DNA from 4 places in the Sporosarcina sp. FSL K6-3508 genome. Region 2 is predicted to be linked to each of the others. Evidence: riboswitches for the same ligand, from Rfam matches in the RefSeq annotation. Region 2 holds a riboswitch; each other region holds the start of a gene.

Region 1 (6,044 bases), 1.1 Mb from region 2:
AAACAACAACAACTCTCACCAAGCATCTTCACTACCCGAGCAAAATGAGCAATTTTATTTAATCACAGGCTATTCGGAAGGTGGCTTCATCCATGGCATTACATGGGAAGAAGCTTACATTGAAGGACTAGCGGAGTGTGGCTATTTATGCGATCAGCAGATGATGTAAGTGGCAGTATAGAAAGCTCCATACAGGGTGCCTAGCAAGAAACAAAGGTGTTTGTCCAAACATTCACGTTTGTTTTGCGCATAGGCATCCTTTTTATTGTCTCTTCATATACCAAGTCTCCTCATTCCTCAGTTTTAAACTCCCTTTTTCACTACTCCAAATCCTTAAAATGCCCCGTGGAACAGGCAACCTAAATTTCCTGACATCACCGAAAATCCTTCTGTTCTCAAGTAGTAAAAAAATTATAGTCTCTTTACTATAATGTGAATTTTCACACTATGAAAAACTTTAAATTTGCTATACAATGAATAATAAAATTCCGACATAGTTGATGAGGAGGAATATAGATGATTGCATCCATAAGAAAAGCTTGCCAAGTAATTAGCTGTTTTTCAAATGACGATCCAGCTCTTGGCGTTGGAGAAATTGCTGAGCTACTAGATATGCCTGTCAGTACAACGCATCATATTGTCAGTACTCTGTGCAAAGAAAATGTTTTAATGAAAGACCATCAGAAAAAGTATCGATTGGGCTGGAGGTTGCTTGAATGGAATAATCATGTAATGTTCCAGCAAGACGTTTACGACAAGGCAATGCCTTTTGTGAAAGACCTCATATCCCAGTATAAAGGTACTGCCCATATTGCGATGTTTGATAAAGGGACAGTTGTATTTGTGTTGCGTGTGTCCTCCCATGACGCTTCCTCTATCCAAACGTATTTAGGATCAAGAAAACCATCTTATGCAACGAGTTCGGGGAAAGTACTCTTGGCAAATAACCCCGCTTATTTAAAAGAAACAGTGGCTCAGGGCTTGGCACATGATGGCCCAAATACAATTACAGATATAAGCAATTTAAAGAAAGAGCTAGCAGATATACGCACAAAAGGATATTCAATTAGTGACAGTGAAAACTCTGACGGCATGTACGGCATTGCTGCGCCTATTTTTTCTTACTCTGGCGGAGTAATAGCAGCCGTGAATTTAGTAGGGTTATCCTCTTATATGCAAGGAACTCAGCGCACACAGATGATCCAAAGCGTTATGAACACAGCGCAATTGATTTCAAAGGAATTAGGATATATTGAAATTTGATAATTCTATTGCTAAGTCTATTGTAAAAGTTATTTGTATTTCCAAATGGAGAGAATACAGTAATGTCATGCGCTCTTAAAAGACATTAAATATTCTGTCTATTCCACATTATGAAAAAACACAAGGTAAACCACTCCGGTATTCTGTTAAATTTAATTTATAAATTTAGGATAAGGAGTGAGGAAAGTGGAAAGTACGATACAAGCAGAGCAGGTAATGAGGGTAAGAGATACTAAAATAGTAAATTCTGAGAAGCAAGTAGAGGGAAAAAGCAAATGTGGAAATGAATGTGAAAGTTGTAAAATTTGCTTCTACCAAAGAGAGGGGAAGAACGAAGTATAGATATAATAATTATTGATATGTAATAGAAATTTAAAAGTTCTCGCTGCATCATTGTTCGGTATAATAAAATATGTTAATACGTTAGAGTTATTCAGCGAAAAAATAACTCGGTATTTAAGGTAACTATTTCGCACCGTAGGTAACCAAAAGACGATTGGAAAAAATAGACTCCAACAACCACCCTTCTTAAGGCAGCGGTTGTTAAGAGTCGTATATATGGTTATAAAGAAGTAGAGAAATTCACGATTATCAGTAACGACCATTTTCTGTTAGAACCAATCTGTACTGCTCCATCGTTCAATTTTTGGTGTGCACTATTTACACAGAACTTGCTTCAACGATTGCTCAATTCTTTTGTATTTGGAAACGACTCTTTGCAAAAGAATAGAAGACTGGCAGAACTGAGAGAAAAATTACTGACAGAATAATGGTTGAGAAATTATTTTTAACAAACGGGATATTTCCAAACAGGTAACCAACTGTTGTAAATAGTCCCACCCATAGTACAGCACCAATTACATTGTAAGCGAAGAAATATCGATAGTTCATTCGACTTGAGCCTGCAATAAACGGTATAAACGTACGGACAAATGGCATGAAACGAGCAATGACGATCGTTTTACCACCATGCTTATTAAAGAAATCCTCAGCTTTTCTCATCTTTTTCTGGTCAATAAATTTACCCATCCGTCTATTTTGAGTGATTGCTGTTCCTACTGCTTTACCGATATGATAATTTATTGTATCCCCTAATACTGCGGCTACAAAGAATACTAAGATTAATAGGACAATATTAAATGCATCCATCGCAGCGAGAGCACCAGCTGCAAACAAAAGTGAATCACCCGGCAAAAAAGGAAAAATAACAATACCTGTTTCAACAAACACAATTAAAAATAGAATAACATAGGACCAATTTCCAAAGTTTTGAATAATTTCAATCAAGTGTTCATCAATGTGTAAGATAAAGCTTATTATGTTTTGGATGAATGTCATTCCTATTCTCACTTTCGAGTAGATTATTTTTTTCTCTTAAACATACGAGTCAACCATAGATATTATACTTCTTTTTCGCATGCTTGTCATGAATAACTCAATTGTGATGCAGCCTCCAAATGATCACACTCCTTAAACGAAAGGTAAGGCAACAACTATTTCTACCACCTCTCCGACTATTCATGGTAAACTAGAATAAATAAAATACTAAATGAGTTTGCACGATGCGTTGGTACCTATCAAGGTGTAAAAGGGAATCCGAAAATCGGAGCTGTCCCCGCAACTGTACACACGGACGACCGCTGAGAAAAGCCACTATGGAGACATGGGAAGGCTTGGCGGAAGGATGAAGTGAAGCCAGGAGACCTGCCAGACATCGTCAAAGCAACACTTTCTTCGGGGGTTGAGAGGTGGGGGCAAAAGGGTCTCTGCGGTTCATGCGATTTGCATGAAGTTCTTTAGAGCTGCCTATTTTTGTTTCCTCAATCACAACTATTACAATCATCCTGCCGAAGAGCCAGGATGATTGTTTTTTTGTTGTATAGGAAAGGAGACGGCGAAATGAGAGTTCTCGAACAATCAGACGAACGTACACATGAACGTGCGTTGCTCGAAGTTTTGTATAGACAAGCGGAACAATTGCACAAAAAGCCAGCATACCAAGGATTTCATCAAGTAGTGCGGAAGCTGGTGAGTGACGGTTTATATGGAAGCTGGATCAATCACTATTCATCCAATGAAATCAAATGGCTAGGATTGCAAATTATGCCGGAGCGAGATCAATTGCTATCCGCTAAACAGCTTCTTCAGTATATGAAAGAATTTGTCACTTGCAATCATTATGATCGAAGACTGGGACTGCCGCAAGAACGGCTGATGCTTATTGCGATGGCAGCCATGCGGGATGAAACTGTGCAACGGTTGCAAAAAGTACGAGAAGCCTATTGGGTCTTGAGTATGGGGTATGTGACGTTACCGGATGATATCATGGCGTTTTTCGGCAAGACATTCTATCCAGGGCAACCTGTACGTCGTCTTCATTCAATGAACCTCTTGGATTCACGGATTCCATCATTTTTGGCCAGTCAAGTGAAGGAAAAGCACATCCGTATACCTACTACATTTATGGAACAGGTGAAGGCATGTGGATCTTGGCTCGTATTTGATATGGAGGAAGTACGTCGCGTGATGAATGGTTCTCTGCAGGACGTCGGCAGTGAGTCGTTCCGTCGGGCCGTTGCGAACCCATCCATCACGCACAAAAGGCTTTCCGCTATCGGACTGATGAAGCAGCTGTTAGCTAGTGACGGCATCGTTTTCCATTTTGACGATGACTTTCAGCGTGGAACAAAAGGATTGCATTCGCATATCCAGCTGTCGAAAGTGCTACGGAGAAACGTCTTGGCTCGTGTTTGTGGAATTCATGTCCGTTTGCTTAATGGCATTTTGGATGTATGGGAACGAGAAGACAATAGACGAGATCTGCAAATTGAAGCAGCCGGATGGGAAGAAGCGCTTGCAGATCAACGAATTAGCTTACATTCGGAACAGGCAGTGTCATTCATTGAAGAACTATCTGAAGAAATTAATCTACATGTGATAAAAACTTCATTGCAACTGGCGAAGGAAAAAGGTCCGTATCTTCAATTTGAAGGCTCAGATTGGCAGAGTGGAAGCTACTTTGAACAGCGTAGTTATACAACAGAAGAGTGGCAAAAAGTAAGGAATGAAATTGCAGGGAACGGAATCCGGAACGGCTGCTTACGGAAGGCGTCAGATACTGAAAATTTGTCTGGATATTCCTTAACAAAGCACCAACAATTGTCGATGATTAACCGGCTTGCGGTGCAACAGAACCACACGGATGTCGGCGGCTCAATCACATTGGAGAAGTCTGCTTTCATAGAAACGGCAGAACTTTTGCAGTTGCTCATGAAAGCGTGGAACTGCGGAATCAAAGAAGTTCATATAAAGTAATGGTCCCGCCTATTGAGATGAAGACTGAACTGGCGTAAAGTTAAGATAACTAGCAGTTTTCATCCGAGGTGAGGTAGATGTTCCAGTTTGATACACTAGGGCAGGAAATGGTGAAGGAATTTTCGAATTTAATACAGCAAGAAGTGATTTTAACGGATCGGAGAGGCTTCATTCAGGCCAGCACGGATGTTACACGGCTCAATCAGTTCCATGAAGGCGCATTACTATGCATTCGCCAAAAGGAAATGCTCTATATGGCAGATGAGGAAGTAGAACGGTTGCGTGGTGTACGTAAAGGTATTGTGCTGCCAATCCTCATTGAAGGTGAGCCGATTGCCGCGCTTGGTATCACAGGCGAACCTAAGATGATCCGTCCGCAAGCACAGTTGATCTTACGGGTGGCAGAACTATTTATCCAAGATTCATTGAAACGAAAGCAGAAAGATGAAAAAGTACGGGACATGGAGTTTTTCGTATTTGATTGGCTGACGGGTACGAGAAAAGATGAACGGTTTATGGAAAGAGGTACACTGCTTGGAATTGACGTTACGCTTTATCGGCAGGTAGCGGTTCTGGAAGTGGTCGATTTACTAGAGCAGTTTTCGGTTGAGGAAATGGAAACATTTGCGTCCATTCAGAATATCCATGATTCCATGAAAATGATCCGCTGGGCACAGAATAAAATCTTGTTGTTGCTTCCAGAAATGAATCAAGAGACGCTTGAGCATGAATTGAAGTTCTTATTGCTTCATATGAAACGACGCAAAAAAATACAAGTTGTTGCAGGGATCGGTGCGCCAACACATTATTTTGACTTAGCCAAATCATTCGCACAAGCAGAACGTGCAGTCAATGCCTCAAAAAAATCGGGCGAGATTGTCTTCGAACATGAGCTGCGTCTCGAAATTATTTTGCAAAGCATCCCAGAAGCCGTGCGTGCGGATTTTTTGGGCCGAACGGTAGCTCCACTTATTAAAGAAGAAGAGCTGATGAACAATTTGAAAATCTGGTTTTCAGAGAATCAATCTATGCAAAATACAGCACAGCGTTTGCATATCCATAAGAACACATTGTCTTATCGTCTGCAAAAAATCGAGCAGTTAACGGGGTTATCTGTATGGAGTACACATGATGTGTTTTTACTGTACTTGGCATTGTGTTTGATGGAAGAGCAATTGTCAAATAATGAATGAGAGAAAAGTTTGCTTCATTTCCTTTATGGGAATGGGGCTTTTTTATCGTTGGCAGCCTACTTATATAGTCTTTTAAGAAACAATGATCGTTTTTGTGAATTATAGGTCCTATACATGGTAGGCTTACTATGTGCTCTATCCTTTAAGCAGTGGAGGGATTGTGGATGATAAATAAAACTAGAAACAGGACGACTAAACGCTGGACCCTATATATCCTTCTATTATTTTGCTTGGCCTCTTCCCTTCTATTTGTGAATCACAACTATTCATTTT
Region 2 (6,044 bases):
TCCATCTCGGTAATCAATTGCGCTGTCGACATTGGCTTGAACTTCTTTTACATTGATCTCGTGATAGTGCAATGCATGCAATGTAGCAGCTGTTGGAGATGGCACCCACGCTGTGCTTGCACCTGCTTTTGGATGGGCGACCTTTTGCTCAAGCATTGCAGCCATCATATCCGGCATAGCCCACATTCCCTTACCGATTTGAGCATGTCCAGGAAGACCAGTCTTAATTCCGACAGCAACGTTGGATGCTTCATAGGAAGCTAACCACTTGGAAGCTTTCATATCATTTTTGCGGATAACAGGACCCGCTTCCATTGAAGTATGAATTTCATCACCTGTACGGTCAAGGAAACCTGTATTGATGAATGCAATCCGTTCTTTCACCGCATGGATTGCAGACTTCAAATTCAATGACATTCTGCGCTCTTCATCCATCAAACCGATTTTCAGCGTATTGCGCTCCAAGCTCAATAAATCTTCAATGCGGTCAAATAACTTATTGGCAAATGCCGCCTCTTCCGGGCTATGCATCTTCGGCTTAACGATATAAATTGAACCATGTCTGGAGTTTTTGAACTCTGCATCATCTTTCAGATTATGTGTTGCAATCAACGAAGTTACGACACCATCTAAAATTCCTTCAGGTACTTCGTTGCCGTTTTCATCTAAAATCGCATTATTTGTCATCAAATGACCTACGTTACGGACGAACATTAATGAACGGCCGTGTAGCGATAGCTCTTTGCCGTCTGGTGTTTTGTATGTGCGGTCAGGATTCATTCTTCGAGTGACCGTCTTGCTGCCTCGTTTGAACGATGCTTCCAGATCACCTTTCATCAAACCTAACCAGTTGCGGTAGACCCCCACTTTATCTTCAGCATCTACTGCTGCGATCGAGTCTTCACAGTCCATCAACGTAGAAAGTGCTGCTTCCAAAATCAAGTCTTTCACACCCGCCGCATCGTCTTTCCCAATTGGATGGTTTCGATCGATTGCAATTTCGATATGCAATCCGTTATTCGTCAACAAGACAGCGGAAGGTGCGTCTTCCGAACCGTTAAAGCCAGCCAGTTTAGAAGCATCTTTCAAGCCTGTTTTATTGCCATTCTGAAGTGTCACTTCAAGTTTTCCACTAACGTTTGCATACGCTGTGGCGTCTGCATGTGTCCCTTCCGCAAGCGGTGCTGCTTGATCTAATAACTCTTTTGCAAAGTTGATAACTTTCTGTCCTCGGATCGGATTGTACTGTACGCCAGCTTCAGCTCCACCTTCATCACTGATGACATCCGTTCCGTACAATGCATCATATAGACTTCCCCATCTTGCGTTTGCCGCGTTCAACGCATAGCGGGCATTGTCGACAGGCACGACCAATTGGGAGCCTGCTTGAATAGCGATTTCATCATCGACATTGGAAGTTGTCACTTGGAAGTCCTCAACAATCGGTTCCAAATAGCCAATTTCCTTTAAAAATTCTTTATAGTTAGCAGAATCTGCTGTTTCTTTATTGTTTTGATGCCATTCATTGATCTTTTTTTGCAATTCGCTTCGTTTCTCTAACAGCGCTTTGTTTTCAGGAGCAAGTTCATGAATGAGCGAATCAAAGTTTGTCCAAAATTGTTCTTTTTGGATTTCTAAGCCTAATAGAACTTCCTCATTAACAAAGTTGTATAGTTCTTTTGCGACTTGCAGCTTGCCTACTTTTTCATAATTTGTCATAGAATAAAGCCACCCCTTAAGTTTTTTTGCGCTGCTCTGTTGTATAACATACAGCGATAAACACGATTCTTCCTCAATTGATCATAGGTGCCCCCACAGCCAATAATCAAGATTTCTTCGTATGAATGACGATTCATGTCCTAATTTGAAGTCGTGTTATTACTTATCATACCTAAACTCTATAAAACTTTCAACAGAATTGTGTAAATTTTCACACCTTCTTTTTTGAAAGAGAATTTGTTACTTTTGTACAGTTATATAACAGATGACAAAAAAAGAGTATTGCTTAATTATCTATTTACCAGCAAGTTGACACTCAACGAACCTTATGATAGTTTTAGAGACAATCATCATGAATTGAATAGTTTGAAAACAGGTGAAATGATCATTGCTTTCATTTCTTAAAAGGGAATCCTTTTCTTGGAGCGGTCCCGCCACTGTGAAGACGTGCTTACGTCCAGCCAGATACCTGCCTGTTTTCATAACGCTTAATCCTACGGTGAATAGGGAGGTGTTAGACACACGGCAAACGATGCACGCTTATTTAGGCATGCATTTTACACATACGTGCATTTCTAACATTCTTTGTTAGGAATGCTTTTTTTATTGGATAAAATCATGAGGGGGAAATCAAATGGTAAAAAGCAGTATTGTCGGCTATCCTGTTATTGGCGAAAACCGGGAGTGGAAACGAGCGTTAGAAGCATTTTGGGCAGAAATAATTTCGGAAGAAGAACTTCTGCGGACAACAAAAGACATCCGTTTAGCCAACCTGAAGAAACAACAAGACGCAGGAGTAGACCGAATTGCAGTCGGCGATTTCACATTGTATGACCGGGTGCTCGATACATCCACAATGTTCGGAATCATCCCTTCACGCTATCATTGGAAAGGCGGTCAAGTGTCGATATCCACTTATTTTTCAATGGCACGCGGTAATGACGATGCTGTCGCTTCCGAAATGACGAAATGGTTCAACACGAACTATCACTACATTGTCCCCGAGTATGAAGGACAACGTTTTCAATTGACTGAGAACAAACCACTTACTGCATACCGCGAAGCAAAGAAAGAACTCGGTATCGAGGGGAAACCTGTTCTACTCGGCCCCTACACTTTATTGAAACTTTCTAAAGGGTATGAAGAAATAGACGTACCTTCTATCATTCTGCAATTGATTCCTCTTTATCAAAAGGTATTGCAAGAATTACAGGATGAAGGCGTTCAATGGGTGCAAATTGATGAACCAATTCTTTGCACTTCCATTTCTTCTGATGAAATGAAAACCGTAACTGAAATTTACTTGCAGTTAACAAAAAACATAAATAGCTTGAACGTTTTAGTGCAAACATACTTTGATTCAGTTGAGCACTATGAAGCAACACTTGCATTACCAGTAGCTGGAATTGGTCTTGATTTCGTGCATGGCGGTGTCAAAAACTTGGAAAACCTTAAGAAATACGGCTTCCCTGATGATAAAGTACTCGCTGCTGGTATTGTGGACGGTCGGAATATTTGGCGATCAGATTTGAACGTCAAGCTGTCATTACTAGGAAAGATTCAACAGCATGTAGAGTCCGGAAACGTTTGGATCCAGCCATCCAGCAGTCTGCTTCACGTACCCGTGACAATTCAGTCAGAGCAGAAATTAGATTCAACAATTAAGAATGCACTTTCATTTGCGGATGAAAAAATTAAAGAACTCAATGTACTGAAAGCTGCGTTGCAACAAGGTAAAGAAAGCGTCGCTTCAGATTTCAAACAAAATGAAGCCGCTCTTACTGCATTCAATCAACTCCCTGCCCGCAAACGCGAGGAGGTTCGACAAGCAAGTTCAGGCAGTACTTTGTCTGACAGCAAGCGGAATCTGCCGTTCGCAGAGCGGAAATTGAAGCAGCAAGAGAAGTTCCAATTACCTGTATTGCCTACAACCACAATCGGCAGTTTCCCCCAAACGCCTGAAGTACGTATAACACGTACAAAATGGAGAAAAGGCGAAATTACGGATCAGCAGTACAAAGACTTTGTAAAAGCGGAAATTAAGGAATGGATCCAAATCCAAGAAGAACTCGGACTTGATGTGCTCGTGCACGGGGAATTCGAACGGACGGATATGGTAGAATATTTCGGCGAAAAGCTGGATGGTTTTGTCTTTACGGAAAAAGCTTGGGTGCAATCCTATGGTTCCCGATGTGTGAAACCACCAATCATTTATGGAGATGTTGTATTTACGAAGCCGATGACGGTAGAAGAATCCGTATACGCTAAATCACTGACAGATCACGAAGTAAAAGGTATGCTGACCGGACCCGTGACGATTTTGAATTGGTCATTTGTTCGCGATGACTTGACCAGAGAAGAAGTGACCAATCAAATTGCTCTCGCACTGCGTAAAGAAATCGAGTCGCTTGAAGCAGCAGGTATCCATATGATCCAAGTAGATGAACCGGCACTTCGAGAGGGGCTCCCATTAAAGCAATCCGAATGGAATCATTATCTCGACTGGGCTGTGAATGCTTTCCGTGTTGCTACAGCTTCCGTTGAGGATACGACGCAAATTCATACACATATGTGCTACTGTGATTTCAATCATTTCATTGAAGCAATCAGTGCGCTGGATGCGGATGTTATTTCCATCGAAACGTCACGCAGTCATGGTGATTTGGTGGAATCTTTCAAAGAATATCATTATGACAAAGGAATTGGACTTGGCGTTTATGACATCCATAGCCCGCGCGTTCCGGCTGTTGAAGAAATGACGGAAATCATCAATAAAGGTTTGGAAGTGCTAGAACCTTCACAGTTCTGGATCAATCCCGACTGTGGTTTGAAAACAAGAAAACGCGAAGAAACAGTTGCCGCATTGAAACATATGGTCATCGCCACGGAACAAGCACGTGAGCGTTTAGGTGTTTCTGCAGTAAAATGATAAAAGAGCAGATCCGTTATTTCGGATCTGCCCTTTTCGTTTTATAATACCATTGCTGCAATTACACCAAAGATTAGTAGAGGGATATTAAAGTGAAGGAATGTCGGCACACATGTATCCCAAATGTGATGATGCTTACCGTCCGCATTCAGACCCGAAGTTGGACCAAGTGTACTGTCTGAAGCCGGTGAACCAGCATCTCCAAGCGCCCCTGCCGTACCAATCAAAGCCGCCGTCGCGAGTGGCGAAAAGCCGACTGCCATACAAATCGGAACGAATAATGCAGCTATAATCGGGATCGTACCGAATGAAGAACCAATCCCCATCGTAATCAATAAACCGACAAGCAGCATGATAAATGCGATCATCATTTTATTGTCACCTAATATACCTGTTGCCGAATCAACCAGACTTTCTACCGCACCTGTCTCTTTAAGAACCGTAGCATAACCTGAAGCAATCAACATGACGAACGCAATCATACCCATCATTCCGATTCCCTCGTTCACTACCCTTTCGCCGTCCTTAAATGGAATAACAGTCAAGACGAACATCAAGAAAATCCCGGCAAGTGCTCCAAGTATTAATGAATCGGTTATAAGCTGTATAACTAATGCTGCAATAATTGAAACGATCGTGAAGCCGTGGCGTATATTAAACTTCAATTCTGCATTTTCCACTTCTTCTTCTCTTAGAATATTCACTTTCTCCGCCTCAACGTCCGCATAATTACGAGGTTTTCGATAAGAAATGAATACTGCCACGAACAGCCCGAGGACCATTCCGATTCCCGGAATCAACATTGCCATATTGGCTTCTGACATCGTAATATCCATACCACTTGCAGCCATTTCATCAACGATTATTCCCTTAAAGATCAATCCAAATCCAGCTGGGATCATAATATAAGGTGCTTTTAGACCGAAAGTAAGCGCAGTTGCAATGCCGCGGCGGTCAATTTTCATCTTATCGAACAGATGCAGCATTGGCGGAATCAATATTGGAATAAACGCAATATGTATAGGTACTAAGTTCTGCGAGAAACAAGCTACACCCGCAATCGTCAACAATAAAATTATTCGCTTTCCTCTTAATACCCTAACTAAATTTTTTACTAAAAACCCTGCAATTCCAGACATTCCGATCATGACCGCAAACATACCTAACAAAATATAACTTAATGCCGTGTTTGCCTGACCACCCATTCCTGAAACTAGCATATTTGTTGCATCTGTTAAGGAAAGCCCTTCCATCAAACCGGCTACTCCAGCTGCTGCTAAAATAGCAAAAATAACATTGACCCGCAATAAACTCAGTACTGCCATTACAATGACAGATACGACCACAGTATTGAATAACATCTTCTCATCTCCCATGTCCCCATTATACAACAAAC
Region 3 (6,044 bases), 950 kb from region 2:
TATCTGAAATAAAAATCGAGTATGCGAATTATAATGATCGAATCGATGAACTTTTATTTAAAAGAAAGAGAATCACAGAGATTCTTACTGATGCTAAAAAGGAAATAAATAATGGCATTGACGAAGAAGTTTTAAGGAATCTTTATAGTGAAACTCAAAAAGCAATGGGCACTTTACATAAAGAATTTGAAGACTTAGTAAAATTTAATGATGAGCTTGTGCATAACAAAATAAAATATTTTAATTCTCAATTGAAAAAGATAGATGAAAAAACTGTTTTTCTTGAAAATAGTAAGAATCTACTCTTTGAAAATCATAAGAATGTAATCATGTTAATAGAAGAAAATAAAATTGACCAGTACACTTCGTTGCAGAATAAACTAGCAGAATATAACGAAGAACTGGGAAGTAACAAGAGCATTAGATTAACTTATACACACTTAGATAATCGTATAGCGGAACTCGTTGAAGAGTTAGAAAAAACTGAAGATGGTGCTGATGTAAAAGAAGATGCACTAACTACTTTTAATAAATATTTTTCACAATATAGTGAAAAAACTAACGGAGAACCTTTTATGCTCTATCAAACAGAAGAAGGCTTTCCCTTTGGTATCGATCATGTGAAAAGAGGGTTAAGTACAGGTACAAGGAAATCCATTATTGCTGCATTCGATTTAGCCTATCAACAATTAGCTAAGGATTTGGGAAAAAGAGTCCCGAATTTTATAGTGCATGATGTAATAGAAACCATTGATCAGGTAGCTCTAAATGCGATTCTCAATATCGTAAACTCTATAGAATGCCAATACATTGTAGCAGTTCTAAAAGAAAAGATTCGAGATAATGAGTTAATACAAAGTTCAAATGTTGTAGTTACACTCTCTGAAAATGATAGACCCTTTAGAATTTAAATGACAGACAAAAGTTTTAGGGGAAATGTATTCAACTAGCCTCTATCATTTTGGTTCAAATTGGTTCAAGCATTATCATTTTCTATACTTCTTCATACAGTTTTATCCACTTGTTATTAAGTAGATTGTTGATATGAATGGTTTTCGATGGATTAGATATACTTAAATTATATAAGTATATTTCTCAAAACGTTAATATTGGGTTCACTTCAATTTTTACGATCTCTTCCCGAGTTTTCAGGAAGAGATTTTTTCATTTTCGACGTCTACCTTCATAACTTGTCATTTTTCACCCAAGGCGTACCAAGCATCGGCAATGCCCAGCGGTCGAGGCCATACCAGCCTGCTACTTTCCATGCGAGTACGAGCCAAGTTGCGAGAATGAACAATAGGGGGTTCGTGCTAAGAGTACCTGCAAACAGAAAACTGACATTCATGAATGCACCGAAGAAAGCAGCAATTCCTGTCAACAATCCGAAGATCAAACCGAGACCAACAAGCATCTCCCCATAGGCAACTATGAAACCGAATACCTTGGCGTTCGGCAAGACGACATTTTCCAGAAATGATGCATACCAGTTGGTCACATCTCCGCCTTCAGTCGATTTTTTAAGAGCGCCGCTTACAAATCCATGGATGGCGACACCTGCATTTTCACCGGTCCATGCATCGCTCATTGCTTTTCCCCAGCCAGCCTTCAACCAAGCAAATCCGACATAAACCCGAATGACTAACCAAATAAGTCCGGAGCGAGAATCGTTGAATAAAAACTGTGAAATGGGGTTCTCTGGTATTAGGATTGCTTTATTTTTCTTCATAATAACCACCTCCAATGAACAGTTTACACTACAACTTAATGCCTATCCAAAAAGTTCACAACCTTGTAATTAAAGAGTGTGAATAGTTTACGAAATGTATAAATATGCTTGACTTTGATGAGATGATTCTAAAATATAACAAAGTTATCCTGTACGTATCCACCTTGCTCATGATTGCGCTCATGATAAGTTTTGTATAGGAATAGAAATTACAATTATCCAAAGCGTTTCCAGAATCTAGTTTATGGATTCATAAATAAATCTAAAGGAAGTTTGTAGATTTAGAGATTGTATGTTATATTTATGAAAATTAAATAAACTAATTTAAATAAGTGCTCACATAGTGAGGTAAAAGGGAAACTAGTGAAAGTCTAGTACAGCCCCCGCTACTGTAAAGCTGATGAAATTACAATACCACTGAGAAATCGGGAAGGTGTAAGAGTAAAATGAAGCTTGAGTCAGGAAACCTGCTTATTTAAACGACACATACTTTTCGGAGGGAGAAGTATAGGCGGGACAATAAAATTAATTGTTTTATGTTTCAGTATGATTTCTATTATACTTTCACATGCCTACATTCCTTTGAAAAGGAGTGTAGGCATTTTTTATTTGGAGGGAAACCATGAAAAAGGGAAAAATTTTCGTCGTTGGATTCGGTCCCGGAGCTACTGAACATATAACAGGACGAGCATTAGAGGCGCTGCAAGAAAGTAATTATATTATTGGTTATAAAACGTACGTAGAGTTGATTAAGCATTTAGTAACAGCGAAGTCCATTGTTAGTACAGGCATGACTGAAGAAGTGTCACGTGCACAAGATGCTGTTAAGAAAGCGGAGGCTGGCGGTATTGTTTCAGTGATCTCGAGCGGTGATTCAGGTGCATACGGTATGGCTGGATTAGTTTATGAAGTGCTGATTGAAAAAGGTTGGACTGAAGCAGAAGGAATTGAAGTGGAAATTGTGCCAGGTATTTCGGCGATCAATTCATGTGCGAGCTTACTGGGCGCACCTGTCATGCATGATGCTTGTACGATCAGTTTAAGTGACCATTTAACACCTTGGACTGTTATCGAAAAACGTATTGAAGCAGCGGGGATGGCGGATTTTGTAGTAGCTTTATACAATCCGAAAAGTGGACGTCGGACGCGTCAAATTGTAGAGGCACAAAGGATTTTACTGAAATATCGTTCCCCTGATACACCTGTAGGGCTAGTGAAAAGTGCTTATCGTGAAAATCAACATATTGTCCTGACAACATTAGCGGAAATGCTAGAGCATGATATCGGGATGTTGACTACTGTTATTATCGGTAACTCTTCGACTTTCTTTTATGATAATAAAATTATTACTCCGAGAGGATATCAACGTAAGTATACATTAGGGGAAGGTAAACAAAGTTTAAAACCGCACCAGCGTTTGAAAAAGGAAGCGGAACCATGGGCGCTTGATCAAGAAACTGGGGAGGCGCAGTCCGGTCATGAAGAAATTATAAGTAAGAAACCAGAGCACACACCAATGCCAAAACAGGCAGAAGTGGAACGGTCAGAACCAGCACCGGAACAAAAGGTTCAGTCATTGGATATGGCTTTAAAAGCACTATCTATGGTGACGAAAGAGGAAGTGGAAAACCCTTTTTTGGTGAGACAGCCGATTGAAGATATCTTTGAGTTTTCCGTTTCACCAGGCGTTGCCAACAAACTGATTACAGCAGAACAAATGCGTGTATTGGCTGAAGTCGTTGGTGAGAAAGGTACCTTGGAATATACTCCAAACCATCATTTCGTAGTAAAGGTTACGACAGATGACCCTGAAGCGATTGTTGAAAAGCTAGAACACATTAACTTGACTGTTATGCCGGCAGGGGAAGTCTTAAAAGTCAAAGCTTGTGATTTTTGCTATGGGGAAAAGGCGGATTCTATCCCATACGCGGAAGAAATCGCAGCGAAGTTTGAAGGGATGAAGCTTCCGAAGCAGTTGCATGTCGGATTCAATGGATGCGGGATGGCGTGTTATCGCCCGGTGTTCGATGATATCGGCATCGTTTATCGGAAGAAAAAATTCGATTTATTTATTGGAGCGAAGCCGGTTGGTCGTACTGCTCATGCGGCTCAGCCGGTTGCAGAGGGAATTGAACCGGAAGATTTAATTCCGCTAGTAACAAAAATTATAGAAGAATACGAACAAAATGCGCATCCTAACGAACGTTTCTTCAAGTATTTCAAACGTGTTAAAAAAGTTTTGAATTATGACTATTACGATATGAGCTGCAAGATTGAAGTAGAGCCAGCACCTTGCGGGGACTAGGAGGAAACTATGATTTTATTTTTAGCAGGCACTAGCGATGCTAGAGCTCTAGCCATTCATTTACAGGGTCTTGGCTATCCTTTAATCGCCACGGTCGTTACCGAATCTGCAGCTGAAAGTTTAAAAGCAAATGATCTTTCCTATCTGGTAGGAAGACTAACAGTGGAGGACATGATCGCGCTAATCCAGAAGCATGAGATGACTTGTGTCGTCGATGCCAGCCATCCTTACGCAGAAGAAGCATCGAAAACCGCAATGGAGGCAGCAAGAGTATGCGGGATTCCATATATTCGCTATGAGCGGCCAAAAGAGGAGTTTGTTTCTCCTCTGATTACCGAGGTTGAGAGTTATGAAGACGCTGCTAAACTTGCTCAAACGCATAAAGGGACAGTTATGTTAACGACAGGCAGTAAGACATTGGAAGTATTTGCGAAGTATTTATTGCGTGACGAAATTCGGATGCTTTGCAGAATGCTGCCGAATGTAGGGAATATGGAGAAATGCGATAAGTTAGGAATTAAACAAAAAGATATCATCGCGATTCAAGGACCTTTTTCCGAATCACTCAATAAGGCTTTATGCGAGCAGTATGACGTGACGTTAATGATCACAAAAGAAAGCGGTAAAGTAGGTTCTGTCGATGAAAAAATAACGGCGGCTCTGGACTTGGAGATCCCTGTCATTCTGATTAAACGACCAAAGGTTCAATATGAAAATTTCTGTACGTCTTTCGAAAAAGTTACTCAACTATTAGGAGGTTTTATTGATGAAAAATCCAAACATGAACTTTAATACAAAATTCACGCCACTGACTGTAGATCCAGATAAAATTTACGACCATAGTTTCGCGATTATCAAAGAAGAAATGGGAGATCACCCGTTTACAGATGAACAATGGATGGTTGTTCGCCGAGTAATCCACGCTTCAGCAGATTTTGAATTAGGACGCAGCATGATTTTTACACCGGATGCTCTTGAAGCAGGTATTGAATCAATTTTAGCAGGCCGTCATGTAGTGGTGGACGTGCAGATGATTGAGAGTGGTTCAGGTCGCAAACGTTTCCAGAAACATAACAGTGACTTGCATTGTTATATTGCGGACGAGGATGTCGCGAAGGAAGCGAAAGCCGAAGGAACAACACGCGCGATCATTTCAATGCAAAAAGCAACACGTCTGCATGAAGGTGGAATTTATGCTATCGGTAATGCGCCAACAGCGTTGCTAGAGTTGATTCGTTTAATTAAGGATGGCGTCGCTAAACCAGACTTGATTATTGGAATGCCAGTAGGCTTTGTTTCGGCAGCAGAATCAAAGGACGAGTTAGCAGTACTCGAAGGGATTCCATTTATTACAAACAAGGGGAGAAAGGGTGGCAGTACAGTGACGGTAGCCGCACTGAATGCCATTTCGATCATGGCAGATGAGCGCGCAAAGCAAACGAACTAAAAAAGATCCATCCCAAATGCGTCATGGCTATACAACAGGTTCTTGTGCAACGGCGATGACAAAAGCGGCATTGCAAGGTTTGGTGACGGGAAAAGTGCCGGAAGAAGTCACCATTTATCTACCGGTTGGCCGATACGCCACATTCAAAGTATCGTCATTTGAAGTATTAGAGGACGGAGTAATGTGTGAGACGATCAAAGATGCTGGGGATGACCCGGATGCCACACACAAAGCGCGTATCCAGAGCACCGTTTACTATTCAAAAAAAGAAGGCATTCATTTGGATGGCGGGGTTGGGGTAGGTCGAGTAACAAAAGCGGGGCTTCCCGTCCCGGTTGGTCGAGCAGCCATTAACCCGGTGCCGTATAAAATGATAATGGGTGTGGCGCAAGAAGGGTATGAAGAGTATCAATTAAAACAAGGCATCGACGTAGTGATTTCCGTTCCGGATGGGGAAGAAATCGCTAAAAAAACGTTAAATGGACGACTGGGCATCATCGGGGGAATTTCGATTTTAGGAACCCGTGGAACAGTGGTGCCATTTTCAAGCTCTGCTTACATGG
Region 4 (6,044 bases), 1.8 Mb from region 2:
TGTTGAAGTGCCTGTTGCAATCGTCTTTGATGCGGGATCGATGACTTCTTCGTCCTGTAAAGCTTTCGTTTTGGCTTCGGTTGCTGTAATCATCGCTTGAACGAATGCTTCTTCTGACAGTAAGCCATTAATGAAAATCCATGTATTGATTGTGCCAATATACGGCAACTCTTCGCGTTGCCAAGCTTTCGAAACATCCACCGCATTGCCGATTCCTACTGTCACCGCAATCACGATCGATCCGAACTCCGCTTTGAACTCCTGCACGTTGACATACTCCGGGCTGACGGCCGTCATCATCGCGACCGTATCCGTCAGCTGATAATCATATGACAACAAGTAATCCGCCAGCTCACTTTGTACATCATCGCAGTGATAATCGTGCCGCACCCCACGGTTAATAAAGGTTCGATACCAGCCCACGCCCGCATTGTGGACAGCGGATGAAATTGTCTTAAGTGGCTGTTTCGCCTGCAAAACCACATGATCTTCACGAATTTTCACATCTTCTTTCATGATCCGGAACTGCTCTGTTTCTTCTTTCAAATCCGGCAATAGCGTCATTTGCGGTTTCGGCATTTCTGGGTGAGGCTGTGTTTTGACGCGTGCCTCATAAACCGAGCGAATTTCCTGTTCAAGTACAACTTCCTGCGGTGTTCCGATTGCTGCCACTTCACCATTCTTCAATAACAGCAATCGATCACAATAAAGCGCCGCTAAGTTAATATCGTGGAATATAGAAACAACGGTGATGCCTTTTTGATGCGCTTGATTGCGAATAGTATCAAGCAATTGTTGCTGATGCGCAATATCCAGATGATTCGTCGGTTCATCGAGCAATAAAATCGGTGCTTCCTGAGCGAGCGCTTGGGCAACAAATACACGCTGTTGCTCGCCTCCCGACAATAACTCAATCGGCGTATCTTCATAGCGCGTGATACCTGTATAGTTCATCGCTTCCTGTACTGCACGTTCGTCCTCATCGGACCAACTGGAGAACAGCCCGGTCTGATGTGGATATCTCCCGAGTCCGACGGTATCCTTCACCGTATGGGAAAACGCATGGGCATGAAGCTGCGGCAACACTGCCACTTTTCGTGCAAATTGTTTCTGTGTATAAGCGGAAGCGGATTTTCCATCAATCGTAACCTTTCCGCCTTGCTTCGGTAAAATGCCTGAAATAATTTTCAACAGCGTGGATTTCCCACTGCCATTCGGTCCTAAAATCCCAAGGACCTCTCCTTTTTCCACGTGGAATGACACATCCCGTACAACCGGTTCCTTACCGTATCCTCCTGACACTTCATCTACCTGCAGCATGTCACATCGCTCCTTTTCTGCGTTGCTTGTAAAAGATGTAGGCAAAGACTGGAGCCCCAATAAATGCCGTAATGACACCAACAGGCAGTTCAGCCGGCGAAATAATCGTCCGCGCCACTAAATCACAAATAATCAATAAGGAAGCTCCGTTAAATAAGGACAACGGCAAGACATGCCGATGATCCGACCCCCACATCAAGCGCGTCATATGCGGAACAACCAAGCCGACAAAGCCGATGGTCCCGGAAACTGCAACCGCAGAGCCTGTCAGTACAGAGCCGCCGATCAAAATCAACATTTTACGGCGTTTCACATTGACTCCTAAATGATGTGCACGCTCTTCACCAAATAGCATGGCGTTCAGTTCTCTGCGATTAAGCCAAAGAATGAATGAACCAATGATGAAAAACGGTAACACCATCGTGATATATTTCCAACCGCGCATGGAGACACTACCGAGCAGCCAGCCAATGATTTGGCGCAGCTCTTCTTGTGTTAACGCAATCATCAAGGATAAAACAGAACCTAAAAATGAACCAAAAATAATACCTGTTAAAATGATCGTTTCCATTTTCATTGACCGATCGACCAGACGGGCAAAGCCGATGACCAAGAACATCGTCGCAGCTGCCCCGACCATACTGAAGACGGGTAAGGTAAAGGCGCCTAAGAACGGCAGGGAGATACCAAAAAAGAGTGTAATCACAGCGCCTACAGAGGCACCGGATGACACTCCGAGGGTGTATGGATCTGCTAATGGATTTTTCAACAATCCTTGGAAAGCAGCGCCTGAAATCGCAAGAGATGCGCCGACAATTCCAGCCAGCAGCACACGCGGCATGCGGATTTTCCAAAGAATATTGCTCGCAGTTGCATCTGCATCGTTCCATAGCGTCTCAATCGGTATCTTCACTGTGCCGATCGATACACCGAGCCAAATTGCCACAAGTAGCGTGGCAATTGACACAGTATAGGCGATAGCCGTTTTATTCACCAAACACCTCTGGATAGATCGCTTTTGCATAAGCTTCCAATCCGTCCGCTAAACGCGGACCTGTCCGGCTTGTGATATTTTCATCCACTTGAATGACTTGATCTTCTTTCACTGCAGTAACCGTATCGAAACCGTCACGCTTCTTAATGTTTTCAACAACATCCGGCACATAGCTGTAGGACACAAGAATGACGTCCGGACTTTCATCGACGATCGTTTCAGGACTGATCATTACCCATCCTTCTTCTGTGATGATGTTTTCTGCATTGATCATGTCTAAGAACTGCTGCGGGAATGTGTTTTTACCAGGTGCATAAATTTCCGGTGCATCTGAGTTTTCCACTAACACCGTTTTCTTGTCTGTAATATCCGCTGCTTTCGCTTTGATATCCTCAACTTTTGCTTTCATATCTTCTACGATCTTATTAGCTTCCTCATTTTTATCCATGATTTCGCCGAAGATTTTAATCGTTTCATATGTTTCTTCGAATGTTTCTGCAGTCGGTATAACGACTACCTGGATGCCCGCGTCGCGAATTTGGTTCAAACCTTCTTCACCAGAGCCCAGCATCATATCATGCGCGAAAACGACATCTGGTTTCAATGAAATAACTTTTTCTACGTTGACGTTATAATCTCCGACTTTATCGAGATCTTTCACTTCTTCCGGAAAATCATCGTTTTCCGTGACAGCGATCACTTTATCACCTGCATCGATGCCAAATAAAATTTCTGTATTGCTTGGAATTAACGAGATGACAGTTTCCGGAGCTTTTTCAAATGTGATATCTTCTCCGACGGCATCATTGATTGTATATGGATAGCTGGAAGAATTCCCTCCTGCTTGTTCTTCCTGTTCCGTTTCTGCTGGTTCATCAGAATCGACTGGTGTTTCTTCTTTCTCGCTGTCGTTACCGCATGCTGCAAGCACCAGGACTGCCAGCATCGCTGTCAGCAACAACTGCCAAAACTTCTTCATGTGATTTCCTCCCTTTGCGTTCATTACGTATTACGTTGTCTGCCGCAGACATAAAAAAATCCTTCGATCATTTCGAAGGATTGGACAGGATGAAATCTATGTCAGATTACCACCACTGTGCCTATCCTCGTAGGCTGCTGCGGAACTTCTTTTCCTAAAAGGCAGGTACCTGGCTTGTGCATGGAGCACGTACAGTGGCGGGACCGCATCGGCTTTTACCGATTTCCCTTTTCATCTCTATTTGACTTAGAGAACCTTTTGGAATTATGTAATTTGTAATCGTGCTCTATTATACTATAAAACGGACTGTTGTACAGCCGGAGTGCGTGTTTGTGTCCGGGGATTCGAGCTTCAGGCGGGACGCTTTCTTACCTCCAATCAAGCGTTTTATTAAAATAAATACTGAAAAAGTAGGAATCACTATCCGAATGGGACTTAAAATAACCCACAGTACGTACACCGGGATCTACGCTCCAGACGGTACGCTTTCCGGAGGGCGTGGCTTGAGCCTCCTCGTCCGCTGCGCTACCTGCGGGGTCTCAAGGCGCACGCTGATCCTCCCGGAGTCGACCGTCTTACGCTCCAATCCCTAAATAAATAGAGGTGATATAAAGTGAAACCATTGTATGTAACGAGTAAATAAGTATCGCCCATTGAACTAACTTATAAAAAAGAATTCCTAACGCTATACATTCACCTCTAGAAGGTATCAATTCTAAGCCACTTTCATTAACCTCTTTACCTCATAAACAAACTAGAAAGACAGAGGACCGAACCAAAGTGTATGCGAACCGAGCCACCCCTCACATTAACCGTGCCAAACATGGTGCAAACCGGACATTTCCTACACTACGACAAATGTCTAAAAAGTAAAACGGACTTCCTCGGTACTTTCATTGAATGAAAGAGAGTTCCTAGAAAACGAATCAGCATCAGAGCGGAAATAAAAAACAAGCAAGAGTTGTCGATAACTCTTGCTTGGCTTGTTTAATTTGAATCCGGAATTACATCCGTTCAGGTGCTTCTACGCCGACTAGTTTCAATGCATTGGCAATCGTAATGCTTGTTGCAGTCACCAAGGCGAGTCGCGCTTCGGATAGTTCTTTGTTTTCAGGGTCAAGCACTTTATTGGCGTTGTAGAAGCTATGGAATGCAGCAGCGAGTTCTTGGATATACGTCGTTATTCGGTGCGGTGCGCGCAGGCGTGCGGCGTCGCTGACGAGTTTCGGGAAGTCGCCGATTTTTTTCAACAGTTCTAGTTCTTTTTCGTCTTGCAATTGAGTGACGTTGTCTGTTGAAGCTTGTAAGTTTTGCTCTTTTGCTTGACGCAAAATCGAACAGATCCGGGCATGCGCGTATTGTGCATAGTAAACCGGGTTTTCATTGGATTTGGAAACTGCCAGGTCAAGGTCGAAGTCCATTTGGGCATCGCCTGAACGCATAGCGAAGAAATAACGTACGGCATCAAGTCCTACTTCTTCGACTAGTTCACGCAGCGTGACGGCTTTCCCTGTCCGCTTGCTCATCTTGAACTTTTCACCGTCTTTGTATAGCTGAACCATTTGCGCTACTTCCACTTCTAGCGTGTCGCGATCGTAACCCAAAGCCTGGATTGCTGCTTTCATACGCGGGATATAGCCGTGGTGGTCCGCTCCCCAAATATTGATGAGCTTATCGAATCCGCGACGCAGTTTATCTTCGTGGTACGCGATGTCCGGCGTCAAATATGTGAATGAACCGTCCTGTTTTATCAGCACGCGGTCTTTGTCATCACCAAATGTCGTGGAACGGAACCAAATTGCTCCGTCTTCTTCATAGACATGGCCATTTTCACGCAGCTTATTCAGCGCTACTTCAATTTTACCGTTGTTATATAACGATGTTTCAGAGAACCAGTTGTCGAAATGAACTCGGAAATCAGCCAAGTCCTTCTTCAACTTATCCAATTCAATTTGAAGACCGTGCTCACGGAAAAATGCCAGGCGTTCTTCTTCCGGCATTTGTACATAACGGTCGCCGTGTTCCTCCGCCAGCCCCTTTGCAATCTCAATGATATCAGGTCCGCGATAGCCATCTTCTGGCATCTCTTTATCCAAACCGAGCGCTTCGAAGTAACGAACATCAATGGACAATGCCAGGTTATTGATTTGATTTCCTGCATCATTAATATAATATTCACGCGAAACATCATAACCCGCTGCGTCAAGAATATTACAAAGTGAATCGCCTAATGAAGCTCCACGTGCATGTCCAAGGTGCAAATCACCTGTCGGGTTCGCAGAGACGAATTCCACTTGGACTTTCTGCTGCTTACCGCTTTCGGAATGACCATATGCTTCACCTTGATCAAGCACCGATTTGACAACATCTGCGAGACTGTCAGCTTTTAGACGGATGTTAAGGAAACCAGGGCCTGCAATTTCGATCGTTTGGATCGCAGTGGCGGACGTGTCTAGATGCTCTAAAATCGCCTCTGCAATTGCGCGCGGCGGTTTCTTTGCAAGTTTCGTAAGCTGCATCGCGATATTCGCTGCGTAATCCCCGTTCTCCTTATTTTTCGGTGACTCCAGTTTAATTTCTGGCATCTCTGACTGTTCAACGAGACCTGTCTTCTCAACCGCCCGCTGCAATGCCTCTTTGATTTCGTGCTGTATTTGTTCCACTGCGTTCATTTCGTTACCTCCGAATAGGTTATTGTCAATTGATATTTCCCTAATAAATTTCCTTCTGCATGCAAATCATAGGCCACTG

What was found. Region 2 has a riboswitch for cobalamin ahead of metE (5-methyltetrahydropteroyltriglutamate--homocysteine S-methyltransferase). Riboswitches for the same ligand answer to the same signal wherever they lie in the genome.
Region 1: it holds a riboswitch for cobalamin, as region 2 does, so the genes downstream of both, MKX97_RS17365 (hypothetical protein) here and metE (5-methyltetrahydropteroyltriglutamate--homocysteine S-methyltransferase) in region 2, are expected to answer to the same signal.
Region 3: it holds a riboswitch for cobalamin, as region 2 does, so the genes downstream of both, cobJ (precorrin-3B C(17)-methyltransferase) here and metE (5-methyltetrahydropteroyltriglutamate--homocysteine S-methyltransferase) in region 2, are expected to answer to the same signal.
Region 4: it holds a riboswitch for cobalamin, as region 2 does, so the genes downstream of both, MKX97_RS02535 (helical backbone metal receptor) here and metE (5-methyltetrahydropteroyltriglutamate--homocysteine S-methyltransferase) in region 2, are expected to answer to the same signal.

Annotation. Positions count from the first base shown of each region.
Region 1 is NZ_CP152016.1:3,486,728-3,492,771, reverse strand. It holds gene MKX97_RS17380 (hypothetical protein) at 1-169, shown strand, start outside; gene MKX97_RS17375 (IclR family transcriptional regulator) at 517-1,263, shown strand; gene MKX97_RS17370 (DedA family protein) at 1,951-2,601, opposite strand; cobalamin riboswitch at 2,815-2,990, shown strand; gene MKX97_RS17365 (hypothetical protein) at 3,163-4,578, shown strand; gene MKX97_RS17360 (sugar diacid recognition domain-containing protein) at 4,656-5,771, shown strand; gene MKX97_RS17355 (YibE/F family protein) at 5,936-6,044, shown strand, end outside.
Region 2 is NZ_CP152016.1:2,363,988-2,370,031, forward strand. It holds gene MKX97_RS11630 (malate synthase G) at 1-1,719, opposite strand, end outside; cobalamin riboswitch at 2,077-2,211, shown strand; gene metE (5-methyltetrahydropteroyltriglutamate--homocysteine S-methyltransferase) at 2,354-4,648, shown strand; gene MKX97_RS11640 (Na+/H+ antiporter NhaC family protein) at 4,690-6,009, opposite strand.
Region 3 is NZ_CP152016.1:3,313,856-3,319,899, reverse strand. It holds gene MKX97_RS16510 (hypothetical protein) at 1-911, shown strand, start outside; gene MKX97_RS16505 (DoxX family membrane protein) at 1,184-1,729, opposite strand; cobalamin riboswitch at 2,043-2,219, shown strand; gene cobJ (precorrin-3B C(17)-methyltransferase) at 2,352-4,034, shown strand; gene cobK (precorrin-6A reductase) at 4,044-4,826, shown strand; gene MKX97_RS16490 (precorrin-8X methylmutase) at 4,816-5,481, shown strand; gene MKX97_RS16485 (cobalt-precorrin-5B (C(1))-methyltransferase) at 5,456-6,044, shown strand, end outside.
Region 4 is NZ_CP152016.1:537,510-543,553, reverse strand. It holds gene MKX97_RS02545 (adenosylcobinamide amidohydrolase) at 1-1,320, opposite strand, end outside; gene MKX97_RS02540 (iron ABC transporter permease) at 1,322-2,314, opposite strand; gene MKX97_RS02535 (helical backbone metal receptor) at 2,307-3,293, opposite strand; cobalamin riboswitch at 3,436-3,567, opposite strand; gene argS (arginine--tRNA ligase) at 4,298-5,965, opposite strand; gene MKX97_RS02525 (DUF1934 domain-containing protein) at 5,962-6,044, opposite strand, start outside.